DNA from 4 places in the Listeria grandensis genome. Region 4 is predicted to be linked to each of the others. Evidence: riboswitches for the same ligand, from Rfam matches in the RefSeq annotation. Region 4 holds a riboswitch; each other region holds the start of a gene.
The links. Region 4 has a riboswitch for S-adenosylmethionine ahead of ssuE (NADPH-dependent FMN reductase). Riboswitches for the same ligand answer to the same signal wherever they lie in the genome.
Positions count from the first base shown of each region.

Region 1 (5,004 bases), on a different contig from region 4:
TGCGCTTAGATATGGTGCGAGTGGTAAAAAGATTGACATTAGTGCCAAGAGTGAGGCTGGCATGGCAGTTATTGAAGTGTCCAACTATGGCGCAGAGATTCCAGCTGGCGATATACCACAATTGTTTGACCGATTTTACAAAGTGGATAAAAATCGGACGACATCGGGAACGGGGCTGGGTCTTGCGATTGCGAAGTCCATTGTCGAGCGCCACGGCGGTCAGGTCACGGCTACGAGTAGAAAAGGAAAAACAACCTTCACTGTGCAGTTGCCAATCAGCAATCTTTAAAGTTTCTTTCTGATTTCTTAACTCTTGGTTTACCATTGTTAGTTAAAATGAAACCAGGAGGGGAAATCATGAAAAAACAAACGATAATTTTATGTTTAGCTTGTTTAACGATTATTTCTATTTTATTTTTTATTTTTTGGGGTGAGGGTATTCGCGCTACGCCAAAGATTGAAGCAACTAGTGCCTTGGTTATTAATACGAAAAGCGAGGAGCCCATTTTCAAACAGGGAGAAAATGAAGTGGTTCCTATTGCCAGTTTAGCGAAATTAATGACTGCATATTTAGTGCTCGAGGCCGTCCATAAAAAGACGATTTCATGGAGTGAAGTACTACCACTGAAGCGTCTAGATGATCCTCGCGCTGTGAGCTTATACGCACAAACAGGGACAAAAAATTATACGGTGCAAGATTTGTTTGCAGCGATGCTAATTATGTCGGCTAATGACGCCGCTGAGGCACTGGCTGAGCGCATAGATGGTACCGATTTTATAAAGAATATGAATGCAAAGGCTAAGGCGATCGGGATGTCTAGTGAGACGAAGTATGGAAGTGCTAGTGGTTTGGACGAAGCTGGTGAGACATCGGTATCCACGGCCAAGGATCTGTTGATTTTATCGAAGAGGTTGATACAGGATTTTCCAGAAGTGCTCGGTATTACTTCACAAACAGAATACGTTTTACAAAAAGGGGGTACAATACATACGACGAACGAAGTTCTGGAAAAAGGCTCGGTAGATGGAATGGACGGTCTTAAAACTGGTTTTACCGATCAGGCAGGCTATTGCCTCATTGCCACAGCCATACAAAATGGTGAACGAGTTATTGCGATTACACTTGGAAGTAAAACAGACGGCGCGCGCGCAAAAGCAGTCGAAAAATTGATGGATTACGGTTTTTCAAAATAAATATTGACTGAATCTTGACAAATCCGACTAAAAACATGTAATATTAATAAACACAAGACGTAAGCGCGGTTTGCGTCGGAAAATTAATCTTATCAAGAGTGGTGGAGGGATATGCCCAAAGAAACCCAGCAACCTAAGTGGACGAAAAGCCCATTGCAAGGTGCTAAATCATACAGAGCGTAAAGCTTTGAGAGATGAGAGAAAAGCGTAAATTATGCATGTAATTACACCTTTCTTCGCTCAATTTGGCGGGGGGAGGTTTTTTGATTAAGAAAAATAAATAAGGGTGGAGTTTACTTTGATTAGGCTTAAAAGCGTTGCAAAAGAGTATAAAACACGCAAAAATAATGTCAGAGCTGTAGATGATGTCAATTTAGATATTGCAGAAGGCGAGATTTTTGGCGTGGTAGGGTATTCAGGTGCTGGAAAGAGTACGCTGATTCGGATGTTTAATGGTTTGGAGTTGCCAACAGAAGGTACCGTCGAAGTCGATGATTTATTTATTTCAGAAATTAGAGGAAGTAAATTGCGTAAGGCGCGCCAGCAGATTGGAATGATTTTTCAACATTTTAACTTACTTTGGTCGCGAACCGTCTTTGATAACATTGCTTTCCCGCTAGAAATAGCTGGAGTTAGAGGGGAGAAAAGACGCTTTCGAGTGAACGAATTAATCCGCCTTGTTGGTTTAGAGGGCAAGGAAGATGCGTATCCGTCGGAATTAAGTGGCGGTCAGAAGCAACGTGTCGGGATTGCTCGGGCGCTTGCCAATAATCCGAAATTACTGCTGTGTGATGAGGCAACATCCGCGCTCGATCCGCAAACAACGGATGAAGTGTTAGAACTGTTGTTGGATATTAACCGTCGTTTGAACTTGACGATCATCGTGATTACTCATGAAATGCACGTTATTCGCAAAATCTGCAATCGGGTAGCGGTGATGGAAGCTGGTCGCGTAGTCGAACTCGGGGATGTGATTGAAGTGTTCCAACATCCGAAAGAGTCCGTGACACAGCGATTTGTGCGCCAAGTAACGGAATCAGACGAGACGGAAGAACTGATTCACATGCTGCTTAAAAATTACTCGGAAGGTAAACTGGTGAAGCTACTTTTTGTTGGTGGACAAGCGACACAGCCGATTATTTCACAAGTAGCGCAAGACAATCAGGTGTTACTGAATATTTTACATGGAAACCTGACGCAAACGCAAAATGGGGCGTACGGGACTTTATACATTCAAATTCAAGGTGAAAAATCGCAAGTGGATGCCACAATCACACGGTTACGCGAGCTTGAGATAGAAACGGAAGTGATTGAAGGATGAACAATTCTGGAGGGTATTTTGCAAACGTAGATTGGGATATGATGAAAGCAGCTACAGAGGAAACGCTTTACATGACGATCGTTTCACTGTTCGCCGTTTTCTTCCTAGGTTTAGCTTTGGGGCTAGTCTTATTCCTAACCAACCGCAAAAAGGATGCTGGTTCACGGACGGCGTATTGGATTACAGCCATTTTAGTCAACGTTTTCCGATCGATTCCATTCATTATCTTAATCGTGTTACTACTTCCAATGACGAAAACATTAGTTGGCACGATTATTGGACCCAAAGCGGCACTACCAGCCTTGATAATTTCAGCAGCTCCATTTTATGCGAGAATGGTCGAAATCGCGTTTCGTGAAGTAGACAAGGGCGTGATTGAGGCAGCCAAAGCAATGGGTGCCAACCTGTTCACGATTATTGGCAAGGTTTTAATACCAGAAGCATTACCAGCAATTATTTCAGGGATTACCGTGACTGGGATATCACTTGTCGGCTTCACTGCCATGGCGGGTGTTATCGGTGCAGGCGGACTCGGAAACGCGGCTTATTTAGAAGGTTTCCAACGAGCTCAACCAGCAGTCACATTAGTAGCAACTATTATTATTTTAATCATAGTATTTGTTTTCCAATTCATTGGAGACATCTTAACCAAATGGGTCGACAAACGATAAGAAAAGGGGCGTTAACGGATGAAAAAAGTTTTATTAGGATTATTTACACTGACATTAGTACTAGTTTTAGCAGCTTGTGGCGGAGGTTCGAAAGATGACGCAAGTGGAGACAAAGGAACGACGCTCGTAATCGGTGCTTCTAACTCACCGCATGCCGTTATTTTGGAGAAAGCGAAACCGATTTTAGCAAAAAAAGGCATCAACTTAGATATTAAAAAATATACCGATTACGTAATGCCAAATGTAGCGTTGGACGAGGGCGACTTAGATGCGAACTATTTCCAAACGATTCCTTATATGGATCTAGAAATGAAGGAAAAAGGTTATAAGTTCGTCAACATGGGTGGCATTCATATTGAACCAATGGGCCTATATTCTAAGAAAATCGATTCATTAGATGCTTTGCCAAAAAATGCGTTAGTTATCATGTCCAACAGTAAATCTGATTGGCCGCGTGTACTAGGAATTCTTGCAGATGGTGGCGTTATTAAATTAAAAGAAGGCGTGAAGCGTCAAGATGTTACGTTTGATGATATCGTGGAAAATCCAAAAAACATTAAGTTCAAATACGATGTGGATGCTGGGTATTTGATGACAGCATACAACAATAAAGAAGGCGATGTTGTCGCGATCAACTCTAATTTTGTGGTGGATCAAGGCATGAATCCTAAGAAAGATGCGATTGCAATTGAGAAAACAGATTCTCCTTATGTAAACATTATTGCAGCACAAGAGAAAAATAAAGATAACAAAGATATTAAAGAATTAGTAAAAGTGTTGCAATCAAAAGAGATTCAGGACTTTATCACGAAAGAGTGGAAGGGCGCAGTTGTCCCTGTCTCCAACTAAATGAAAGAACGGATACACATTAAAAAATAAAGCCGAAGCGTACCTTACCACGTAGGATGGGGAGGTACGCTTCGGCTTTAAATCGAGCGTTTGTTACCAATTTATTTAGTCTTTCGTTGTTCGCGGATGATGTCGGTGATGAGCTTGTCGAGCTCTTTTTTTGTGATGATTTGGGTTGGATCTGGTGGTGTGGGGATCTGTTCGTAATGTAGTAGCTCCATTGTGAAGTCGAAGTTTAGTTTTTGTTTTTTAGAGGTGTCTTCGTAGTTTACGGACATCGCTAGCTTTCGGACACCTTTGTCAGCGTCGGGATGCATGGTTATGGTCATACCTAATTTAATATCGGCATTTGTGATAAGCTCTTTTAGTGTTTCTTGGGCTTTTTTGTCGGTGGTTAACCATGTTTTCTTGGCTTCGGTTTCGGTCAATCCAGAGACTTCTGCATATAAGGCGATGAAATCTTTGTTGGTTTGAAATCCTTCCAACCAAGCGTTACTCAGTTCGGCCAGCTCTTTTTTATCTAAAGTGAGTGTGATATTGCGATCTTGGGTTTTGTAATGGCTTTTGTCCAGGCTATTGATTTTTTTATACAAGGCGAAAGCTGTTTTTTGTTCAATGGCACGCAATTGACTGGACTGTTCATCTACGGTTTTTTCATCGATGACCCGGTTGGTGATGTTTTGTAGTGCTTGCAGGACGTCTAGGTGCCTGTTCTTTAGATCTTTATTGTCTGCTAGTACTCTGGAAAACACGGAGTCTGTCGCTAGATCTAGGGTGTTTGTGACGGTGTTTGGTGTTTGGTAAAGATCGGCGACGGGAACGTAAATTTTGCCCGTATTGCCATTTTCAAAAGAGTGAGCGGTTATGTCCATTGTTGGTACGCCTCCGACATGAAGGCCGTAAGTATTATAGGTTAAGTCACGCGTAAGGTCACGCGATGTTTTCATAGTTAAACTGCTTTTGGCTAAT
Region 1 is NZ_JAASUG010000013.1:58,408-63,411, forward strand. It holds gene HCJ54_RS14175 (sensor histidine kinase) at 1-289, shown strand, start outside; gene HCJ54_RS14180 (D-alanyl-D-alanine carboxypeptidase family protein) at 358-1,194, shown strand; SAM riboswitch class I at 1,281-1,395, shown strand; gene HCJ54_RS14185 (methionine ABC transporter ATP-binding protein) at 1,493-2,515, shown strand; gene HCJ54_RS14190 (methionine ABC transporter permease) at 2,512-3,186, shown strand; gene HCJ54_RS14195 (MetQ/NlpA family ABC transporter substrate-binding protein) at 3,205-4,035, shown strand; gene HCJ54_RS14200 (Lmo2079 family surface lipoprotein) at 4,137-5,004, opposite strand, start outside.
Region 1: linked by a shared signal. The riboswitch ahead of HCJ54_RS14185 (methionine ABC transporter ATP-binding protein) and the one ahead of ssuE (NADPH-dependent FMN reductase) in region 4 are both predicted to bind S-adenosylmethionine.

Region 2 (5,004 bases), on a different contig from region 4:
CTTCGCAATCCGCTTAATCTCAGGCCAAGTCCGATCCCCAGCGCTAACACCGATCACGAGATTCTTCTCATCCCCGCTTGCCTTCTCATCCGCACCACCACAAGCACTAACCACAACAGCCAACAAAACCAATGTCAAAACGAATACCAACTTCTTCATCCAAAAAACTCCCTTATTATTTATTATTGAATCTTTGTACTTTCATCACCATCCGGACTCCTTTACCTAACCAAGGCACGCTCGATTCTAGGTAAAGCCAAGCACCATACCACCCTAGCGACGACGAATTTTGCGAGAAATGAAGTTCCCTAAAGACTGAACGCTCTGTACGATCACTACCAAGATGATGACGGTAACCAACATTGTGATATTATCATACCGCTGATAGCCATAAGTAATCGCCAAATTACCAATTCCACCAGCGCCGACGACACCAGCCATCGCGGTTGCGCCAACAAGTCCAATCGTTGCTGTTGTCAGCGTCAAAATCAGCGAACTCAAACCTTCTGGCAACATGAAACGCCAGATGATTTGCCATGCGTTGGCACCCATTGCTTGCGCTGCCTCGATAATTCCTTGATCCACTTCTAAAAGCGAGTTTTCAACAAGTCGCGCAATGTAAGGTCCTGCGTAGAAAACAAGTGGTACAATCGCTGCTTTCACACCAATGCTCGAATCAACAATAAATCGCGTCACCGGAATCAATGCCACAAGCAAAATAATGAATGGTACCGAGCGTAAAATATTAATGATCGGGTTTAAAATATTGAAAATCACTGTGTTTTGTAAAATATGTCCTTTGCGAGTAACCACGAGCAAGACACCGAGTGGAATACCAATAAGGCAAGCAAACAGGAGCGACCATGTAACCATGTATAATGTTTCAATAAATGCTGTGCTCAGCTGCTCAGATGTGACTTCCATCAACGCTCACCTCCTCTAGTTTGATATTTTGCGTTGCGGCATAGGCATATGCGCTTGCAATTTCTTCTGCTTCCCCGGTCACCTCTACAATCATGTACCCGAACGCAATCGCCTGAATTTCAGAAATGTTGCCACTTAACACACTGACATTCACATCGAATTGTTTCGCAATATTAGAAAGCAGTGGATTACCAGACGATTCCCCCACAAATGTAAATTTCCAAACCGTCGCATCATGATTCTGAATGAGTTTTAACGCACTTGCTGGAATATCGTCATTAATCACTGTTTTCACAAAATTTTTAGCAGTTTGGCTTTGCGGATTGGAGAAAATATCGAACACTTTGCCTTCTTCAATCACTCTACCGTCTTCCATTACGGCTACTCGATTACAGATTTCGCGAATAACAGACATTTCATGCGTAATAAGTAAAATCGTAATATTGTATTCTTTATTGATTTTTTGCAGTAGTTCGAGAATCGCGCCTGTCGTCTCAGGATCGAGCGCGCTTGTTGCTTCGTCACACAGGAGCACGTCAGGATTGGTTGCTAACGCCCGCGCAATACCGATGCGCTGTTTCTGTCCCCCTGAGAGCTGGTCTGGATAGTTTTTAGCCTTATCTGCTAGTCCCACAAAGGCGAGAAGCTCCATCACCCGTTGTTCGCGTTCTTTACGATTCGTATGTATTAAAGCCAGTGGAATCGCGATATTATCGAAGACGGTTTTCGAGTTTAGTAAGTTAAAATGTTGAAAAATCATACCGATCTTTTTTCGTTCCGCACGGAGTTCTTTGGCTTTTAATGTCGTCAAGTCTGTGCCTCCGACTGCAACGGAGCCTGTTGTCGGTCGTTCTAGCAAGTTCACTGTGCGAATCAACGTACTTTTACCAGCGCCGCTGAAACCAACCACGCCGAAAATATCCCCTTTTTCAATGGTCAAACTCACGCCGTCCAAGGCTGTTATTTCTTTTCCTCCGCTTTTGAATGTTTTTGTTACATTTTTGAATTCAATCATTTTCTCACTCCCTTAGTTACACAACTTTACCACAAAAAAATCTCCCCTTAAGTTAATAAGAGGAGATTCTAATCCAAACATCTATGTACCGAATAATTATACAGCCATATTAATGCAGTCTTTGTCGTCTCATCTTATCTACCAAGCACGTAAAATGCTTGTTGGAATTGGCACAGTATCAAAAAATTGATCTGTTGCCGAGGTTTCATAGGGCCAAATCCCTCCACCTCTCTGGATAAAATGCGTTCGTCGTTATTTATTTTTTATAACTATATCGTGTATTTCGGACACTGTCAACCATTTTTGAAAAAGTTATTTGTTTATTGTCCATTTTTTTTGCGTAGTTGCTCGAGTTTGGATGCGATTCTGGCTTTATTTTTGTTTGTTGTTTGCTCGTCTAATGTGATTGTGGTGCCATTGATGATGACTGAACTGCCTTCATGAATGTTTTTTGGTACTTTTGTTTGTGGGATTGTCCAGGTTTGCTGATTAGGCTCTAGTAGAAAAACAGCTTTTCCATCCTCGATATGATCTAAAATCGCTTTTTTCAAGTTGATTCACCTACTTCACGGTCGCAATGCCTTGTTCTTTTATTTGCCTAACAATGCCGTCGCCGATTCCGTTTATTTTTTTCAAGTCATCAATGGTGCGATATGGTCGCTCTGCAATAATTTTATCTGCTAAAACGGGCCCAACGCTTGGAAGGTACTGCAATTCTTCGGCAGTTGCGGTATTCACATTGATTTTAGCAGGGACAGGTACTGCATCTCCTGGTTCTTCCGCTGTTTGTTTGCCTGTTTCATTCCCCGGTTTCGGTGTTCCAGACTTCTCCGTTGCAACGTGAATTTGCTTGCCATCAGTCTCAATTGTGACTGTCCCTTCAACGTCTGTACCATATGTTGTAATATCACGATCCTTCAACCACTGAATGACTTCGCGATGTGGGTGCCCGTAGGAATTTCCTTTTTCAGCAGAATAAACTGCCACCTCAGGCTTCACTGCATCTAAAAAGTACGGTTGATTCGATGTAGAGGAGCCATGGTGTCCTAAATCTAGGATTTGTGCGTTCAAATCCAGACCGCTATCCACCATTTCACGTTCGCGCGGCTTCTCTGCGTCGCCTGTAAAAATAGCTGCCACATCTTTGTAAGTCAGACGGATCGCGATCGAGTCATTATTGGCGTTATCCGATAGTTTATCTGGACTCAATACTTGAATTCCAAACGGGCCAAATGTCGCTTTTTCACCGCGTCTTGGTTCTTTATATTTCGCATTGGATGCAAGCGCTGCGTCAATGACGCGCTCATAAATCGAACTATTGAATACAAGTCCATCCATCCAAATTTCTTTCGGTTTATATTGGTTGATAACTTTATCCGCGTTGCCAATATGATCCGAATGTGGGTGTGTTAAAAGCAGCAAATCAATTTTCTGGATATCTGCTTTTTCAAGGTAAGTCATAATCCGATTATCGTCATGGCGCCCTGTATCGATCAATATAGTTGTTCCATCGTCGGCTTGGATTAACGTGCTATCCCCTTGCCCCACATCGAAAAAAGTGAACTTCGCTCCTTTCAATGTATTTTCGGTCACGCTTGATTGTGTATTGTTCGAGCATCCGCTAATAAGTGCGATTAAAAAAATCGCGATGATGCCCCATCCTGTTAATCTCTTCAAAATCTCAACTCCCTAATTCTCTTCATTTAGAATAGCAGAATCATTGTCAGGAGTAAATAGCTGCACGCCAACTTGGGAGATTTCCACAAAATAAAAACGAGCCCCAAAAACAGGGACCCGCTCTCTATTATTTTACTTTCTCAAAGAATTTAAACGTCACTTCTTCGCTTTTTGGATTGTAGTCAATGATCCAATCATGGTCTTTAAAGTACCAATAATCATGATCCTCTACATAGAATAAAATATCGCCGATTTTGTGTTGCAATGCCATTTCTGTAGGCTTTTCAGATACTAAACCAATCGAAAAACCCGGATGTAGCGAACTATTTGAGCCACCATATTTTGCGAATAATCTAATTCCATTACCGTCAGCCGTGTTAAATTCATTTCTGAACCAGTGTTGTGCTTGATCGCTTACTTCGATTTGCATTGTCATCACTCCTCTTCCAAATTCGATTACTGCAAGAATAGCAGATATCTACACATTTCGCATGTATTTTGCTTACAACTAGATAACTGTATGTACCACTCTTTTTGAATAGTTAAACTTCTTTAGCAAAAATAAAAACGCAAAACCCGCATTCACAGGCTTTGCGTCATACTACTTATTTTTCTAATGGTGCTTTTCCAAGGAATGCTTTGAACATCCAGATATGTTTGTCGATCGCTGCTTTGAAGCCGATTAACATGTCTTGCGTTACATCATCGCCTTCTTTTCCAGTTAGTTCGATACCTTGTTGATATTCGTCACGCAATAATTCTAATGTTCCAACAAGATCTTCCATAAACTGATCGATTGTTTTTGGTTTTGTGTATGGTGCTTCTTCTACGCTAGCATTTTCTGAGAACTCTTTTAATGTCGAAAACGGTGCGCCACCAATGGCTAATAAACGCTCTGCTACTTCATCCATTTGTTCGCCGAATTCGCTGTATAGGTCGTCCATTTTTTCATGTAGTGTAAAGAAGTTATGTCCACGCATGAACCAGTGGATTTGGTGAATTTTCACCGTAAATACGTTTAAGTTCGCCACCTGATGGTTTAAAAATTCCTTCGTGTCTACTGAGTTAATTGTTTTCATTTATAATTCTCCTCCTTATTTATAATAACTATTATCTAATAATAATTATAAACTAGTTTTTCCGATTTGTCCAATCGTGTTATGCCTCACAATCATTTGTACCACTCTGACTGAAATTAAAACATAGTTGACATCTGTTTGTTTTGTAACTACAATGGTTACAAAGGAGTTGGTTTGCATGAAAATAAGTAGTCGTTTTACAGTTGCTACTCACATTTTATCACTAATTGCTACCGAAGAGCTACCATTAACCTCCGAACAAATTGCAGGGAGCGTTAATACAAATGCTGTCGTGATCCGGCGCATTAG
Region 2 is NZ_JAASUG010000003.1:56,400-61,403, forward strand. It holds gene HCJ54_RS05255 (MetQ/NlpA family ABC transporter substrate-binding protein) at 1-159, opposite strand, end outside; gene HCJ54_RS05260 (methionine ABC transporter permease) at 274-924, opposite strand; gene HCJ54_RS05265 (methionine ABC transporter ATP-binding protein) at 908-1,939, opposite strand; SAM riboswitch class I at 2,071-2,181, opposite strand; gene HCJ54_RS05270 (DUF3006 domain-containing protein) at 2,260-2,490, opposite strand; gene HCJ54_RS05275 (MBL fold metallo-hydrolase) at 2,501-3,616, opposite strand; gene HCJ54_RS05280 (HesB/YadR/YfhF family protein) at 3,744-4,046, opposite strand; gene HCJ54_RS05285 (Dps family protein) at 4,222-4,695, opposite strand; gene HCJ54_RS05290 (Rrf2 family transcriptional regulator) at 4,874-5,004, shown strand, end outside.
Region 2: linked by a shared signal. The riboswitch ahead of HCJ54_RS05265 (methionine ABC transporter ATP-binding protein) and the one ahead of ssuE (NADPH-dependent FMN reductase) in region 4 are both predicted to bind S-adenosylmethionine.

Region 3 (5,004 bases), on a different contig from region 4:
AATCAATTCAAAATAACGATATGTACCACCATATAAATCACGCGAAGAGATAATATGATCGCCACTCGCAAACAACGTAAATATAAGCTGAATCGCACTCATTCCAGAACTTGTTGCAAAACCAGCCGTCCCATTTTCAAGCGTTGCAAGCGATTCCTCTAAAACTTCCCGCGTTGGGTTACCCGTTCTCGTATAATCATATCCCGTTGAAACACCTAGATCTTCATGACGGTATGCAGTCGACAAATAAATCGGCATATTCACAGCACCAGTCGCCCCACTTTTTCGATTTCCAATTTGCGCTACAATTGTTTCTTTGTTTAACTTTGTCAATCCAATCTCCTCCATCCAATTAAAAAGCGCCAGGAGTAGCAACATGATGCCGTTCCTAGCGCCTTATTTCCTATTATTTTGCCACTTTGTACTCTTCGCGAATCTCCTTCGTGGCATTGACCATGTCTTGCAGTGCCGCGATTGTTTCTTTCTCTTTACGCGTTTTCAAGCCACAATCTGGATTCACCCAGAACTGACGCGCGTCGATTACTTTTAATGCTCTACGAATATTACCCTGAATCTCACCAGTTGTTGGTACTCGTGGACTATGAATGTCATACACACCTAGGCCAATCTCTTTGTCATACGCAACTTTTTCAAACGTCTCGATAATCTCACCATGGCTCCGAGACGTTTCAATCGAAATCACATCCGCATCAAGCGCACTAATCGTATCGATAATATCCTCAAACTCGGCATAACACATATGCGTATGAATTTGCGTATCATTTTTAACCGAAGTCGTTGTCAATTTAAAAGAATAAACCGCATCATCCAAATATTTTTTCCATCTCGAACGCTTCAGCGGTAAACCTTCACGAAGTGCCGGCTCATCGACTTGAATCACACGAATTCCAGCTGCCTCCAGTGCTTCCACCTCTTTGCGAAGCGCCAAACCAACTTGATTCGCAACGACATAATCCGGCACATCATCACGAACAAACGACCAATTGATAATAGTCACTGGTGCCGTCAACATTCCCTTCACAGGCCGATTCGTTAGCGATTGTGCGTAGACACTCTCTTTCACCGTAATCGTTTCCGTGAAGGCCACATCCCCATAAACCAATGGTGGACGCACCGCACGCGAACCATATGACTGCACCCAACCAAATTTCGTTGCTTGGAAACCATCCAACTTCTGACCAAAATACTCAACCATGTCCGTTCTTTCAAACTCACCATGCACGAGCACATCTAAGTCTAAATCCTCTTGAATCCGGATCCAACGTTCCGTCTCCGCTTCAATGAACTTCTCATACTCCGCATCCGTAATCACTTTTTTCAACCAATCCGAACGTTTTTTCCGAACCTCAGGTGATTGCGGGAAGCTACCGATCGTTGTCGTTGGCAATAACGGCAACTGCAACCACTCATGTTGCAACTTGATCCGCTCTGCAAACGGTAAATCACGCTTCACTTCTACATGCTCCAAGTTGCGAATTGCTTCTTGAACCGTCGCATTATTTCGATGATGTGAACCATTTATGGCATCAAGTCCAGCCTTCGCATGCGCGAATTCCGCTGCCACATCCTCCGCATTAAGCGCCTTCGTCAAGGCCACTAGCTCCGCCAACTTCTCATCAGCAAATGACAAACCTCCAAGCAACACCTCATCTAAATCAGGCTCACTCGCCTTAGTCACCGGCACATGTAACAACGAACTAGACGGTTGCACGATTAAACGCTCTTTAGGTACCACTTTTGCAATCCGTTCCAGCAATGCCAATTTCGCATCCAAATCCGCACGCCACACATTACGCCCATCAATCACGCCAGCAGCCAAAATCTTATCCGCTGGGAATCCAAATTTTTCTAAAGCCTCGATAGATTCCCCGTGATCATGTACAAAATCCACACCAATCGCATCCACCGGCAGTTTCACAACATCTTCGAAATAATCAAGACTTTCGAAATAGGTTTGCAATTCAATCTTCAATTTCGGTGCAGCATCCTTGAATGAAGCATACACTTCCTCAAACCAAGCTAACTCTTCCTTCTCAAAACTAGTAGCCAAGTAAGGCTCATCAATCTGCACCCATTTCGCACCAGCCGTCTCAAGCTCCTTCAAAACCTGACCATAAAGTGGCACCAACTGATCTAGCAACCCTTTAAAATCATCGTTTCCCTTCGCTAATTTCAAATACGTAATCGGACCAACAAGAACAGGCTTACCATCAATCCCTAGCTCCCGTTTCGCTTCCTCGTAATAAAACAACGCACGATTCTCCGTCAATTGTGGTTTTGCATCCGAAAGCTCCGGCACAATGTAATGATAATTCGTATTAAACCATTTCGTCATTTCAGAGGCCACCGCATCATCCTTACCACGAGCAATCTCGAAATATGTATCTAGACCTACTTTCCCAGACTCATAATTAAAACGTTTTGGCACAATACCAAAAGTAACACTCGTATCTAAAATATGATCATAAAAAGAAAAGTCCCCAACAGGAATCAAATCAATCCCCTTATCCTGCTGTTTCTTCAAAGCATGTAAACGCAATTCTTTAGTTTCAGAAAGTAATTGCTCTTCTGAAATCTTATCGTTCCAATAATTCTCAAGCGCCTTCTTCCATTCCCGTTTCTCCCCTAAACGTGGATACCCTAAATTTGAACTTTGAACTTTTGCCATTTCACATCACCATTCCTTCTCTTTTTTTCATATAAAAAACCTCTCCAGTAAGACCAGAGAGGTTACGAATATCCGAAATACGAACACGCTTCACTCTCTTATCTTTCGAAGCATCACACTTCGCAGGATTTAGCACCTTTTCAAAAAAATGAAAGGTTGCCGGGTTTCACAGGGCCAGTCCCTCTACCACTCACAATAAGAGTTTCATATGAAATTGAAATTACATCCAGTTCGAATGTATTGAACTTATATTACCATCCCACCAAATTCCTGTCAACTAAAAAATTATCCTAAAGAAGAATTTTTCCGCATATTCCCCAAAAACAAAGCTAAGAAAGCCACAATCAAGAGCCCCGTAATAACAAAATAAAAAACATCATTACCAAACAACCCAATCATAATTCCCGTCGCTGAAGGGCCCATAATGCTCCCCAAACTAAAGCTCATTCCTACCAAAATATTACCCGCAGGAAGTAGCGCAAGCGGCGTCAAATCCGTCATATATGACAATCCGAGTGAGTACATCGATCCCAATAAAATACCCAAAATAAAAAACATAACAACCAATAAAATACTACTACTCACAAAAGCCGTCACAAAAAACACAGCCGCGCCCGCTCCAACAAAAACCGGCAGCACCCTGGCCCTTCCAAGCCTATCACTCAAAATCCCGATTGGAACTTGAAATAAAATAGTCCCCACCGAAAACGAAGAGATAATCGTCACAACCATCGCCTGCGGAATCCCGTCCCGCAAACCGACAATCGGAAAAGTAGCATTAAGAGCCGTCTCTAAAATACCGTAAACAAACGGTGGAATCATAGCAATCCAAGCTAAACGAAAGACATCTGAGAATCGCTTCAAGCTATCAAAAAACGAAATCTCACGAATCCCATCACTTTCTGCAACAAAATCATTTTTCAAGAACCACACAAGTCCCCAAGCAATAATAACCATTATTCCCGATACGATAAAAGGCAAATTCACATTAACAGCCATCAAATTAACCAATTGCGGCCCAATTGCAAATCCTAACGAGAAAAATAATCCATATACAGCCATATTCCGTCCACGTTTTGCAGGATGACTCATTGCACCAATCCAAGTCTGCGAAGAAAAATGCAACATATGATCTCCCACTCCAATTAATAAACGCAACACAAACCAAAAATACAAATTAAACCATAGTGGAAACAACAAAAGCGCAAGAGCTACAATCCCACCACCCACGATAATAATTGCTTTATAACCAAACCTATGCAATGGTGCCTCGATAAATGGAGATACTAATAATACCCCAATATATATCCCCGTAGCATGGAATCCATTTAAGCCCGGAGAAATACCATTTTCCTCAAAAACAATTGAAATTAATGGCAACAACAACCCTTGAGATAATCCAGAAATAGCAACTACAACCGTCAAAATCCAAAATTTAAACCTATTACCTATCATGTCGCGCCTATCCTCCAAATACCTATTTTTGCAATAAAAAGAACAATGCCATTAACATGACATTGTTCTTTATAATCAGCGATGACCCGTACGGGATTCGAACCCGTGTTACCGCCGTGAAAGGGCGGTGTCTTAACCGCTTGACCAACGGGCCCATATAAATTAAATTTCGCATCTTTTATACTGGCGGAGAAGGAGGGATTTGAACCCTCGCGCCGCGTTAACGACCTATACCCTTAGCAGGGGCACCTCTTCAGCCACTTGAGTACTTCCCCAATATAAACAACTTGCAAACTCCACAGGCAAGACTCGAACTTGCGACCGATCGGTTAACAGCCGATTGCTCTACCAACTGAGCTACTGTGGAATAATATGGTGGGCCTAAATGGACTCGAACCATCGACCTCACGCTTATCAGGCGTGCGCTCTAACCAGCTGAGCTATAGGCCCATAAAAAATAAAAGAGCGGGTGATGGGAATCGAACCCACGACAACAGCTTGGAAGGCTGTAGTTTTACCACTAAACTACACCCGCATCATCCAAAGTAAGAACTATAAAGGCGGCTAGTGGGAATCGAACCCACGCATGCCTGAACCACAATCAGGTGCGTTAACCACTTCGCCATAGCCGCCGCTATTGCTAATATGGTGCCGGCTGCAAGAGTCGAACTCGCGACCTACTGATTACAAATCAGTTGCTCTACCAACTGAGCTAAGCCGGCTTAAGATATAATATCATAATTTAAAAGGTGGCTTGGGACAGAATCGAACTGCCGACACCTTGAGCTTCAATCAAGTGCTCTACCAACTGAGCTACCAAGCCATATGTAAAGCGGTCCCGACGGGATTTGAACCCGCGA
Region 3 is NZ_JAASUG010000004.1:307,986-312,989, forward strand. It holds gene HCJ54_RS08005 (aminotransferase class I/II-fold pyridoxal phosphate-dependent enzyme) at 1-333, opposite strand, end outside; gene metE (5-methyltetrahydropteroyltriglutamate--homocysteine S-methyltransferase) at 407-2,689, opposite strand; SAM riboswitch class I at 2,785-2,891, opposite strand; gene HCJ54_RS08015 (MFS transporter) at 2,975-4,141, opposite strand; tRNA gene HCJ54_RS08020 (tRNA-Glu) at 4,227-4,298, opposite strand; tRNA gene HCJ54_RS08025 (tRNA-Ser) at 4,329-4,419, opposite strand; tRNA gene HCJ54_RS08030 (tRNA-Asn) at 4,439-4,511, opposite strand; tRNA gene HCJ54_RS08035 (tRNA-Ile) at 4,518-4,594, opposite strand; tRNA gene HCJ54_RS08040 (tRNA-Gly) at 4,609-4,679, opposite strand; tRNA gene HCJ54_RS08045 (tRNA-His) at 4,704-4,776, opposite strand; tRNA gene HCJ54_RS08050 (tRNA-Thr) at 4,791-4,866, opposite strand; tRNA gene HCJ54_RS08055 (tRNA-Phe) at 4,895-4,967, opposite strand; tRNA gene HCJ54_RS08060 (tRNA-Asp) at 4,978-5,004, opposite strand, start outside.
Region 3: linked by a shared signal. The riboswitch ahead of metE (5-methyltetrahydropteroyltriglutamate--homocysteine S-methyltransferase) and the one ahead of ssuE (NADPH-dependent FMN reductase) in region 4 are both predicted to bind S-adenosylmethionine.

Region 4 (5,004 bases):
CTGATTTTGGCGTCGTCACCCTGAGCGCCACCTCACGCAACGTCAAATTCTCACGCTTTGCCTCCTCCTTAATTTTTCGCGTCGTCGCTCGGAAGCTATTCTCACCGACCGTCCCAATATCCGGAAACGGCTCATCCAGCGGAAACTTCCCGAAATCAAAATGATCAAAAAAGCGACCAAGATACGCGAGTGCCTCCTCGTCTGACACCAAATTCTTAATTTCCTCATATTTCGCGTCCGCCTCGTCTTGCGTCTCACCAACAATCGGTGCAAACCCAGGGAAAATCTTAATCTCATCCGCGTTACGGCCATTCGCCACCGTCCGCGCCTTCACATCCTCATAAAACGCCTGCGCCTCCGCAAGCGATCCACCGTTCGTAAACACAGCGTCCGCACTCTTAGCCGCCAAATCCTTACCCGGCTCCGACGCCCCAGCCTGAAAAACCACCGGCTGCCCCTGCTTCGAACGACCAATATTCAGCGGTCCCTCCACCGAGAAAAAGCGCCCCTTATAATTCAACCGATGCAACTTTTCTTTATCGAAAAATTGCCCCGTCTCGCGATCCCGCACAAACGCGTCATCCTCCCACGAATCCCAAAGCCCTTTCACGACCTCCAAGTGCTCCACCGCAATCTCATAACGCAGCGCATGTTCCGGATGCGTTTTTTTACTATAATTATTCGCCGAACCCTCAAGTGGCGTGGTCACCGCATTCCATCCAGCCCGACCATGACTAATCAAATCCAGCGACCCGAACTGGCGCGCCACCGTATATGGCTCACTATAAGACGTCGAAAGCGTTCCAACTAAACCAATCCGCGACGTCACCGCAGCCAATCCCGAGAGCACCGTCAAAGGCTCGAACCGATTCAAAAAATGCGGCATCGACTTCTCATTAATAAACAACCCATCCGCCACAAAAGCAAGCGTAAAACCAGCCGCCTCCGCCTTCAAAGCCTGCTCCTTATAAAACTCAAAATTCACACTCGCATCCGCCGGCACACTCTCATGCTTCCACGCGTTCATATGCCCACCAGGACCATGCAACATTACGCCAAATTTAATTTTTCCCATTTCTTCATTTCCCCTTCCTCATCTCACGTCCGCCGTCAAAATTGCCTCACTAATCAGCTGCACCGACCTGAACCGCGCGTCCTGTCTTGTCACCGGCGTATGAATCACAAACTCATCCACATGAAACGTCGCCCGCAATCGTTCCAATTCCGCCTTCACCTGTTGCGAAGTCCCTGCGATAATATTCGCCGTGCGTTCCTCCACTTCAAAATCCGTCACACCAGCCTGTCTCGCAAATTCCTCCGCCTGCGCCACCGTCTGCAAAGTCACCGAGACTCCCGTCGCAAGCGTTACCCGCACCACTTTTTGCTCACCGGCAAGCGCTCGTGCCGCTTCCTCCGTATCCGCCGCCAAAACAGGAACCGCAATAATCAATTCACCGTCCGGATTCGCCGCCCGATAAGCCGTCACAGCCTCTTTCAACACCAGCTCATCACTGTTAATAAATTTCGCAAAACAGTAATTCACTCCTTGCCTACCAGCCAGTTCTGCACTCGCCACACTCGCGCCTAACAAGAAAATATCCGGCTTCGTCGGCGGCTCTGGGGCAACACCAACACCCGCTAGTTCGTGATCCTCAGGCACCGTGCCATCCACAAACTGCTTCAAAAGCGCCAACTGCTCCGCAAAATCCAATTTTCCCGTCCTGCCAAACTGCAGAGCCTTCGTCGAGAGCGGCAAACCACCAGGTGCCTTCCCAACACCCAAATCCACTCGGTTTGGCGCTAACGTGGCTAACAGCTGAAAGTTTTCCGCCACCTTATACGCGCTATAATGCTGCAACATCACGCCCCCCGAACCAACACGAATCCGCTCGGTGCGCGCCAACAAATGGGACACCAAGACCTCCGGCGAAACACCCGCGAGCAACTTCGTATCATGATGCTCTGACACCCAAAACCTGTGATAACCCCATTCCTCCGCCTTCTCTGCAAGCGCAATCGTCTGCTGCAACGCCTGATACGCACTTTGACCATCCGCAATCGGGCTCTGATCTAATAAACTGAGTCTAAATCCCATTTTTCTACCTCCTTCAAAGCCGTTTCCAGCGCTGGCAAACCGAGCTCCGTCACGCCCCGATATGTATGCCCCCGCCCAATCTCAACGACTGGAACATAACGCACCCCGTATTTCGCCTGCAAAATGTCCCGCTGTTCATCATGGTCCGTCACATCGACCACCTGAAATTCGTGCCCCGCCTTCGTCAAGTAGTCCTTGATCTCCGCACAATACGCACAACCCTGTTTCGCCCAAACCACAATTCCTAACTTTTCCGCCATCTCACTAGTCCCCTTTTCAAATAATTTGTCTCACTTCACGCCTACCAACCGCGACGACCAATTCCGTCAACTGGCCACGCAATCGCTCTTCCAACTCCGCATCCCGAATCGGCACAACCGCCGCCTTATCCACCTGCGCATCCACCACATAAACCCCTTGCAAAACCTCCCCCTTCAACACACCGAGTAGCGGCTTAAGTGCAAAATCAATCGCCAACACATGTCCACCACTCCCACCAGACATAATCGGCAGAACAACCTTATTTTTCAAAATATTCTCCGGCAACAGATCCAAAACCGCCTTCAACACCCCCGTATACGATGCCTTATACACTGGCGAACCCACGATAACACCATCCGCCGCCTCAATATCCGCAACCAACTCGCCAACCCTCACATCTTGAAAATTCGCATGCACCAACGTCTCCGCATCAAATTCCCGTACCGAATGAAAACTAACCTCCACACCATCTCCCTGCAGCACCTCACCAGCATACCGCAAAATCTTATCCGTCCCCGATTGCGCCGAAGGACTACCCGACAATATCACAATTCGACTCATCCCATCCCCACTTTCTTTCAAATCATATATATCCGATCAATTTACTATGAATTAAAACAAAAAAGAACCTCCCTTCCGAAATTGGAAAAGAGATTCCTCTTCTCCCCATTTGCCAGGCCAAATACGCTCGCCTGCTGGAATTAGCACCGTTCTATCACTAGCGGTTGCTGTGGGATCAAAGGACCAGGTTCCTCCCCCAACTCTTAATAAGGAATGTATAATTTTTATGATTGGATGTATCTTACCATCTTCAAAATCAGATGTCAACAAATAATTTGCCTTTTTAGATTAGTTAATTTTTTCACAAAAACGACGAAGTGTGGTCCATCCTAGCATTTCAAGTAGCAAATTTTTTCTATTTCTATCAAATGTAACACCATCCATTTAAAGCTTCGGGCACAGCCTTTTTTTATCCCATTTATACACACAAAATGTTAATACGGCAAACACAACAAATATGACTACATAACCTACTATTAAATTCGTGCTTTCCCCAGATGCTACATCCATCGTCGCAGCAGATGTATTATATATTTTCGATACAGTAAGGAGCATCAAATTTTTCAAATCAAAGCCACCTAAATTAGGAACGAGTAGCATGTACAAAAATAGCGTAACAATACTAACCAGCGTGGACCGGACAGCTGTTGTCAATAAAAAGAAGAACCATCCAAATAAAATCAAGCCAACAGATTGATACACCACTTGCAATGGTAATTTTGCCAAATAATGCACGCTTACGTTAGGCTGAACTTGCATCACGCTATTGAATACAAACTGAATGCCTACCGAAATAAGCACAGTAGCCGAAACTGTAGCAATCGCAACAAGCACTATCGATAGCAGCTTACTAAAGAAGAGCGAAGTGTAACCTTTTAATAATAGCTGGTTCTTGATGGTTCCATGCTTAAAATCAAAAAATGCAACGTGACAACTATATATACCAAAAATGATAGGTAAAAACACAATAGCAACAGACGTAAAAATTTGATTTGGATTTTATTGCCAATTTCCAGTAAAATACCCTCTCTAAATTATAAAGCGCTTCATAAAGGGAACACGTCGAAATAGATAATAATACAAAGCATAGCCAATAATTCCGCCACAAACATTCAATATGACATCATTGATATCCGTTGCCCGCCAAACATTGAGCATCGTCAATTGCCAAATATACTGCAAAATTTCAATGACTATCGACGTCGCTACAACCACCATAATGACACGACCAAACTGCCGCATCCCTCGAAAGTTCACTGGCAATAAAATCGCAAAAGGTATCATCATCACAAGATTCCCACCCAGATTCCTAATAATTATTGAAAAATCTGCATCTAATAAACCGAAAAACTGCATCGGATTTAGGTTAACCACAATCTCCCGATACCGTTGCTCATACTCCCCGATAATGATATTTATCGGAAACAAAGTCACAACAATCAACACGCCTAAATACAAAACAAGAAATAAGCGGCTTACTTCTCTGTGCCAATCCATTTTTTTGTTTTTGAGAATAAGTACGACTCGTGTTATCACATAAACACACATGATTAAAAACATTGGTATTAAGCCATCTATTGTATATTCTTCGTATCCCATCAGTTCAATACATAGCCTGATGAAGACATTTTCCCACCACTTATATTCACAACTAAATAATAGCGATTATCGTTTTTATCCGCGTTTTTTGGGAATTTAAATGTCCCTTTTTTAGTCACCTTAATTTCACCATATGATTTATCAATACCGATCGTTATCATCCGTTTTAGCTTGAAATATGGAGTTCCCTTTCCACCTAAGCTGTTGACTCTTATATAGGCTTTCCCTTGATCTAATGTTTTCCAAGACTTAGAAGCTTTCCCATCAATATAACTACTTCCACTAACGCTGTAAGAACTTGATGCTGCATAAACATTCATCGACCAACCAAATGCACTTAAAAGTAACACAATCACAAAAATTCCAATACCATTCTTTCTCCAAGTTGTTTTCATAAACCCCTACTCCTTTTTAGTTTCATTTATAACATCCAAATTGTATCACATACGAATACATCGAGTCAAATTGTGTCGATTAACTGCAAAAAG
Region 4 is NZ_JAASUG010000007.1:58,131-63,134, forward strand. It holds gene HCJ54_RS10555 (LLM class flavin-dependent oxidoreductase) at 1-1,075, opposite strand, end outside; gene HCJ54_RS10560 (LLM class flavin-dependent oxidoreductase) at 1,094-2,095, opposite strand; gene HCJ54_RS10565 (glutaredoxin family protein) at 2,071-2,355, opposite strand; gene ssuE (NADPH-dependent FMN reductase) at 2,372-2,917, opposite strand; SAM riboswitch class I at 3,020-3,130, opposite strand; gene HCJ54_RS10575 (hypothetical protein) at 3,302-3,751, opposite strand; gene HCJ54_RS10580 (VanZ family protein) at 3,947-4,477, opposite strand; gene HCJ54_RS10585 (hypothetical protein) at 4,516-4,911, opposite strand.